Regions from separate parts of the Neobacillus sp. NPDC093127 genome, predicted to be linked through region 1. Evidence: a T-box and tRNA genes for the amino acid it is inferred to sense, from the RefSeq annotation. Region 1 holds a T-box; the other holds one or more tRNA genes.

What was found. The T-box of region 1 lies ahead of pheS (phenylalanine--tRNA ligase subunit alpha). A T-box ahead of a tRNA ligase gene usually reads a tRNA of that ligase, here a tRNA-Phe.
Region 2: it has a tRNA-Phe gene. The T-box ahead of pheS (phenylalanine--tRNA ligase subunit alpha) is inferred to sense a tRNA for this amino acid. The anticodon was not compared.

Annotation. Positions count from the first base shown of each region.
Region 1 covers NZ_JBIVOP010000020.1:48,260-52,164, forward strand. The annotation lists gene pheT (phenylalanine--tRNA ligase subunit beta) at 1-907, opposite strand, end outside; gene pheS (phenylalanine--tRNA ligase subunit alpha) at 920-1,957, opposite strand; T-box leader at 2,071-2,318, opposite strand; gene ACIQCO_RS22270 (TrmH family RNA methyltransferase) at 2,577-3,326, opposite strand; gene sspI (small acid-soluble spore protein SspI) at 3,447-3,653, shown strand; gene ACIQCO_RS22280 (M42 family metallopeptidase) at 3,744-3,905, opposite strand, start outside.
Region 2 covers NZ_JBIVOP010000033.1:7,162-11,066, reverse strand. The annotation lists gene ACIQCO_RS26540 (adenylosuccinate synthase) at 1-1,097, shown strand, start outside; tRNA gene ACIQCO_RS26535 (tRNA-Lys) at 1,355-1,430, shown strand; tRNA gene ACIQCO_RS26530 (tRNA-Glu) at 1,444-1,515, shown strand; tRNA gene ACIQCO_RS26525 (tRNA-Asp) at 1,524-1,600, shown strand; tRNA gene ACIQCO_RS26520 (tRNA-Phe) at 1,608-1,680, shown strand; gene ACIQCO_RS26515 (uracil-xanthine permease family protein) at 1,787-2,956, opposite strand; gene ACIQCO_RS26510 (peptidoglycan DD-metalloendopeptidase family protein) at 3,418-3,905, shown strand, end outside.

The DNA.
Region 1 (3,905 bases):
CTACATCATCAAGTGTTACAAATTTTTCGCCATCAACAGCACGGCGGACAAGAATCTCTTTTGATCCTAACCGGTCATAATCAAACGCATGAAGCGGCTGGCCGTATTCTAATAAAATATAATTCGTAATATCAACGACATTATTATGCGGGCGGATACCTGCTGACATTAATCGTGTCTGCATCCACAGCGGCGCGGGGCCGATTTTTACATTTTTGATCATTTTTGCCACGTATAATGGGTTATCCTCTTTTGCTTCTACAGTAATTTTTACGTAATCAGAAGCTTTTTCAGCAACTGGCTCCAAACTGGTTTCCGGAAGTTTTACCTCTCTGCCTAGAATTGCTGCCACTTCATAAGCAACACCCAGCATGCTTAAGCAATCTGCGCGGTTAGGCGTCAAACTAAGCTCAAGGACCTCATCATTCCTATTTAACAAGCCAAGAGCATCAACGCCCACCTCTGCATCCGCTGGAAAAACAAAAATGCCCTCGGAATATTCTTTCGGAACAACCTTGCCTTCCATCCCAAGCTCAGTAAGGGAACAAATCATCCCGTTCGATTCCTCACCGCGAAGCTTCGCCCGTTTAATTTTAAAATTACCCGGTAAAACGGCACCTGTTTTGGCAACAGCAACTTTTTGTCCTTGCGCCACATTCGGCGCACCGCAAATAATTTGCACTGGCTGCTCTTCGCCAACATCGACAAGACATTTACTTAATTTGTCAGCATTAGGGTGCTGCTCCCGTTCTAATACGTGACCGACAACAACGCCCTTAATGCCTTCGTTAAGGATTTCTACTCCCTCAACTTCAATCCCGCTTTTTGTAATTTTTTCAGCTAATTCATCTGCCGTTACTCCGGTTAAATCGATATAATCCTGGAGCCATTTATATGAAACAAACATTTTGATTCCCTCCTATTCTTCTACCGAAAACTGTTTTAAGAATCGCACGTCATTTGTGTAGAAATGACGGATATCATCGACACCGTATTTCAACATCGCAATCCGCTCTGGTCCCATTCCAAATGCGAAGCCCGTGTATTTTTTCGAATCATATCCAGCCATTTCAAGGACGTTTGGATGAACCATGCCGGCTCCAAGAATTTCAATCCAGCCTGTTTGCTTACAAACACTGCAGCCCTTGCCGCCGCAAATTTTACAAGAAATATCCATTTCAACCGACGGCTCTGTGAACGGGAAGAAGCTTGGTCTTAAACGGATTTCACGATCATCACCGAACATCTTTTTCGCAAAAACCTCTAATGTGCCTTTAAGGTCGCTCATGCGAATATTCTCGCCAACGACAAGGCCCTCGATTTGCATGAACTGATGAGAGTGTGTCGCATCGTCATTATCGCGGCGGTACACTTTACCCGGGCAAATAATTTTAATTGGCCCCTTACCTTGATGCTTCTCCATCGTCCGTGCTTGGACAGGCGATGTGTGAGTACGAAGAAGGATTTCCTCCGTGATATAGAAGGAGTCCTGCATATCGCGGGCCGGGTGCCCTTTCGGTAAATTAAGTGCTTCGAAGTTGTAATAATCCTGCTCAACCTCTGGACCTTCAGCTACCTGGTAACCCATTCCAATAAATAAGTCTTCAATTTCTTCAATGATTCTTGTAAGCGGGTGGTGGTTTCCTGCATTCACAGGGCGTCCTGGAAGCGTAACATCAATACCTTCAGAAGCAAGTTTTTCGAGGACAGCAGCCTCTTCTAGCCCTTTTTGTTTGGCTTCGATTTTCACAGCAATCGCTTCGCGGACTTCGTTGGCAAGTGCCCCCATGACTGGACGCTCTTCAGCGGAAAGCTTGCCCATTCCGCGCAGTACTTCGGTGATTGGGCCCTTTTTTCCTAGGTAGGCAACGCGAATGTCATTCAATTCTTTTAAGCTTGCAGACTGTTCAATCTTTTGAATAGCCTCTTCCTGCAATTCCTTCAAACGTTCTTGCATGTCTATTCCTCCTTATTTTTTGATCGAGTAGATGGGTGTCAGGCACCTTCAATAATACAAAGGCAGTAGAAAGGGTGTCAGGCACCGAAGAAAACAAAAAAACCCCATCCCTGGAAAGGGACGAGGTTAAAGTTTCGCGGTACCACCCTTGTAAACACGATATGTATAAAACACAAGTGTTCGCTTCATTCGGATAACGGCATATGCCGGTGCATCTTTACATTCTTCATAGAAAAATGGTCCCGATGCCAACTCAGGAGGTGAACTTCTCATGTCCTGAACCATAAAAGTGCTTCCAGTCGCGGCACTTTCTCCCTAAATGGTCCTTAGGCAGGATACTTTTCTCCGTCATCGTTTTTATAATAATCAATTGTTCATTATTATATAATAATTTTCAGTAAAAGGTCAAACGTGTTTGCGCCTATTTTTTTAAATGGCGCTGTTAAATGTGAATGTTGATTTCCGTTCCAGGCGCTTCGCTTTCCGCGGGGCGGGCGGTGAGCCTCCTCGGCGCTATAGCGCCTGCGGGGTCTCACCTGTCCCGCTGCTCCCGCAGGAGTCTCGCGCCTTCCACTCCAATCAACATAGTGTTCAAAATCAACAATGTGCTTTAACACAGCTATTTTTTTAAATAATAGAGAAGAATTCCGGTTGCAACAGCTACATTTAGCGACTCACTCTTGCCGTAAATTGGAATATACAGATTGGCAGTTGTGTTGGCAAGGAAATCTTTGCCGACACCGTTCCCTTCATTTCCAACCATCAATGCAAAAGAATCACCGCCGGAAATATCAGTATAAGCGGATGCCCCTTCAAGTGCTGTCCCGTAAACAGGAATATTTTTTTCTTCAAGTTTGTCCATCCACTCATGGAGGTCGCCTCTGATAATTGGGAGGTGAAAATGGCTTCCCTGAGCTGACCTTAGCACCTTTGAGTTATAAATATCTACGCTCCCGCGGCCGACAATCACGGCGTCAATCCCGGCTGCATCTGCAGTGCGAATCATTGTCCCAAGATTACCTGGATCCTGGACGGCATCGATCAGCAGAAAAGATTTTGCATTACCCGCCTCCGGATTAGCTTGGCGGCAAACCGCATAAATTCCTTGCGGGGCTTCGGTGTCAGATAATGAATCGGAAATCTCTGCCGTGATTGTTGTGACTGGCGTGGAACCTAAGTCCCAGCGCGGCGGAAGGCCGACTTTTTCAGAAACGATAATTTCCGAAATTTGCTCCCCTTGTTTGATCGCCTCTTCAACTAAATGAAAACCTTCAACTAAAAACGTTCCCGACTTATCCCGCTCCTTTTTCGTTAAAAGCTTTTTCCATTGTTTTACCTTAGGATTATTGATCGATTCAATATATTTCAAAACTGGTTCTCCTTTAATAATTGCATATGATTTTCTCATTATAGCCTAAATAAAATACATAATAAAACCAAAATTAGAAAACATATAAAAGAAAGACAGGATAAAAAGGAGTGTGGGGTTATGAACTTAAATTTACGAAATGCGATTATTCACAATGTTACAGGTAATTCTCAAGAAGAATTACAGGATACAATCGTTGATGCGATTCAAAATGGCGAAGAAAAAATGCTCCCAGGCCTCGGTGTTTTATTTGAAGTCATTTGGAAAAATTCATCTGAAGAAGAGAAAAAGGAGATGCTTTCAACCCTTGAAAACGGGTTAAAGTAAAACCTCCCCGAAGCTGCCATACATCAAACGGCAGCTTTTTTTATATTAAAAAATCCCCAGCCAGAAACTAAAGCCAGGGATCCAAAACGATTATTCAAATGTAATCTTATCAACCGTCTCACGGTCTAGGCGCTTAATGACTTCGACAATTAGCTTAACAGCATTTTCGAAATCGTCGCGATGAAGCATAGCAGCATGCGAATGGATATAGCGGGTCGCAATTGTAATCGCAAGCGCTGGAACACCATTATG
Region 2 (3,905 bases), on a different contig from region 1:
GCGTAATCGGTAATGGAATGGTTGTTGATCCCAAAGCGCTGGTTACGGAATTGGCCTATTTACATGAAAAGGGCGTTACAACTGAGAATCTTCGGATAAGTAATCGTGCCCATGTGATCCTTCCTTATCATTTAAAATTGGATGAAGTGGAAGAAGAAAGTAAGGGCGCTAATAAGATTGGTACGACGAAAAAGGGAATTGGCCCTGCCTATATGGACAAGGCCGCCCGCGTCGGAATCCGGATTGCTGATTTGCTTGAGCGTGATGTGTTTGAGGAAAAGCTGGAGCGGAACCTTGCTGAGAAAAACCGCTTATTTGAACGGATTTATGAGACTGCCGGCTTTAAGAAAGAAGAAATCTTAGATGAATATTTTGAGTATGGGCAGCAGATTAAGCAATATGTCTGTGATACATCAGTCGTGTTAAATGATGCCCTAGATGAAGGTAAGCGGGTCCTCTTTGAAGGTGCTCAGGGTGTTATGTTAGATATTGACCAAGGTACGTACCCGTTTGTTACATCGTCTAACCCGGTTGCTGGAGGAGTGACGATTGGTTCAGGTGTTGGACCATCTAAAATCACCCATGCCGTTGGCGTTTGTAAGGCCTACACTTCCCGTGTCGGGGACGGACCGTTCCCTACTGAGCTGCATGATGAAACGGGAAATCGCATCCGTGAGGTTGGGCGTGAATACGGTACTACAACAGGACGTCCGCGCCGTGTCGGCTGGTTTGATAGCGTCGTCGTTCGTCATGCCCGCCGTGTCAGCGGGTTAACGGATCTTTCCCTTAATTCGATTGACGTCTTAACTGGTATTGAAACGTTGAAAATATGTACGGCCTATCGCTATAGAGGCGAACTCATTACAGAGTATCCGGCGAGCTTAAAGGTATTGGCGGAGTGTGAACCTGTTTATGAAGAACTTCCAGGCTGGACGGAGGATGTTACAGGCGTTAAATCATTAGATGAATTGCCTGCCAATGCCCGCCATTATATTGAGCGTGTCACCCAGCTTACAGGAGTTCCGCTGACAACCTTCTCTGTCGGCCCAGATCGAAACCAAACAAACGTCGTCCGCAGCCCTTGGAGACAGATCTAAATCAATTTTAAAGGAGCCCTCATTTTGGGGGCTTTCATTTATTTTAAAAATTTTTTAAAAAAAGTATTGCCTTAAATCTATTATCCATGCTATTATAAAAAGCGTCGTCACAATACGACATAAAGCGAGCCATTAGCTCAGTTGGTAGAGCAGATTGCGGACTTCTTGAATAGGCTTCCGCGGGCAATCTGCGAGAAATTCCGCAAGGGATTTTGAGCATCCGGCAGAAATCGAAGTTTAGGTAACAATTTGTGTACGAGCCATTAGCTCAGTTGGTAGAGCATCTGACTTTTAATCAGAGGGTCGAAGGTTCGAGTCCTTCATGGCTCACCATTTTTAAAAATATGGCCCCTTGGTCAAGTGGTTAAGACACCTCCCTTTCACGGAGGTAACACGGGTTCGAATCCCGTAGGGGTCATTGGTTTTGGTCTGGTAGTTCAGTTGGTTAGAATGCCTGCCTGTCACGCAGGAGGTCGCGGGTTCGAGTCCCGTCCAGACCGCCACTAAAGTGGCTCAGTAGCTCAGTCGGTAGAGCAAAGGACTGAAAATCCTTGTGTCGGCGGTTCGATTCCGTCCTGAGCCATAAAAAAAGAAGCATTCAATAAACATAAAATGGCTTAGTTCACTTGAACTAAGCCATTTTTTATATTTGATTTGCAAACTTTACTTGAAATTATGTTTATTTCATTTTACCGTTCGTTCTTTGTCGTAAAATCGGGTACGAGCCAATAGATGAGCAATCCGGCAATGGTAGCATAGGCGATACCATTATGGGCATAGCCAACCCCGATAATGAAGATGATCGCGACGATGACCAAATTTTTCATATTCGCCAGACTCACTTTTTCCTCAATGAGATGACGGATCCCCATTGCAGCAATCATACCAAACAACAGGATACATATGCCGCCCATCACTGCAACTGGAATGGATTGAATAACAGCTCCAACTTTAGCGAACAAGCCAAGAAGAATGGCAATAACAGCAGCGCCTTGAATAATCCGACTGGAAAACTGGCGTGTGATGGCTAGAACTCCGAGGTTTTCCGCGTAAGTTGTTTGTGCAGGTCCGCCGATGAAGCCCGAGATTAATGTTGCAATGCCATTCCCCCATAGGATGCTTGAAAATCCAGGATTCTTTGTCACATCTTTTCCTGTAATCTCATTTAGCACAAACATATGTCCAAGGTCTTCGATGATGGTAACCAGTGCTATCGGCGCCATTCCGAGGATCACGACCCACGTGAATTCCGGCATGACAACATGCGGAAGAGCAAAGGTCGGTGCAGTGGCAATGGTATGAAATTCAACAAACCCACGCACCGCAGCATATGCATACCCTACTGCAAGACCGATGATGAGTGGAAAGAGGCGGATCACCTTTGTGCCCGCAAGCGTTGCGATGACCGCTGCCAGAAGGCTGACGATTGCGACATCCCAATGGGTTGAAGCCATGCTGGTCACCGCCGTGGTTGCTAGCGAAAGACCAATAATACTTACAACAGGTCCGACGACAACTGCAGGAATTACTTTGCGGACTTTTTCAAAACCGACAAAGGAAATGATCATAGATACAATGGCATAAACAATGGAAACGCTTATAAGACCTGCAACGGCTTGACCAGGTGAATGTAACTCCCCCACATACAACGCAAGCGGAGCAATAAAGGCAAAAGATGAACCTAGATACGTAGGAACCTTTCCGCGTGTAATTAGATGGAAAACCAATGTTCCTAAACCACTGGCAATAAGTGCACTTCCTGGATCAAGCCCAGTTAGTGCCGGCACCAAAATTGTTGCACCAAACATCGCAAACAAATGCTGGAATGATAATGGTATTGCGCTTAAAAATTTTTTCAATCGTTTTCCCCCCTTTAATAGTTCCTTCATATATCATATATTTTTACTATTTATTTTTAGAATAAATTTAAAAAGTATTTTCTATATATTTCGATTTTAAATCAATGGGTATTGTTACAAAAATGAAACAAACCTCCCTTTATTTTACAAATAATCCCCGAAGTTTGTCCTATTTTGTATAATAAGAATCTATTACTCTCGAACTAGTAAAACCCTTGATATAATAGGAATTCCTCCCCGTTTTTTTAAAAAAACCAAACAAAAACTACGAAAATATGACTAGCATATTTCAAAAACAGTAGGAAAATGTCAGTAATTATACAGTTTTGTTACATTATAGAGACTATTAAACTTTTCAAATAAAATTATGATAAGGTAAAGAAGGTCTAAAATTCTGGATAATTCCTTACTTGTCAACAACTCAAGATTAAGAGGTTTTTACCGTGGTTTAGGAGGAAAGAATGTTATTCTCGAATAAAGTTTCGAAGTCAAAAAGGTTTTTATTTTTAAAAACAGCCGTTATTACAACCATGGCTGCATCCGTTATTGCCTTTAGTAACGGTCCAGTTGCATTTGCCACATCACCAAAGTTAACAACCATATATCACGTCTATCTTAATGGTACATACATTGGAAATGTCACGGATAAAGATATCATCGATAAACTCGTTACAGATAAAGTAGACACAGCAAAGAAATCCTTTAAGGACGTCAATATAAAAATAGGTCCTCAGGTTCAATACATCCCTGAGCAGGTTTTCCGTTCAGCAGAAAATAATCAGGAAGCCGTCCAAAATATACAAAACTCTTTTCAAATCCAGGCTGAGGCATCTGCTATCGTCATCGACGGTATACCAGTTGTTTACTTGGATCATAAAGAAACAGCCGAACAAGTAATACAGAATCTCAAGCTGCAATATGTCACTGAGGATCAACTAACAGAACTTGA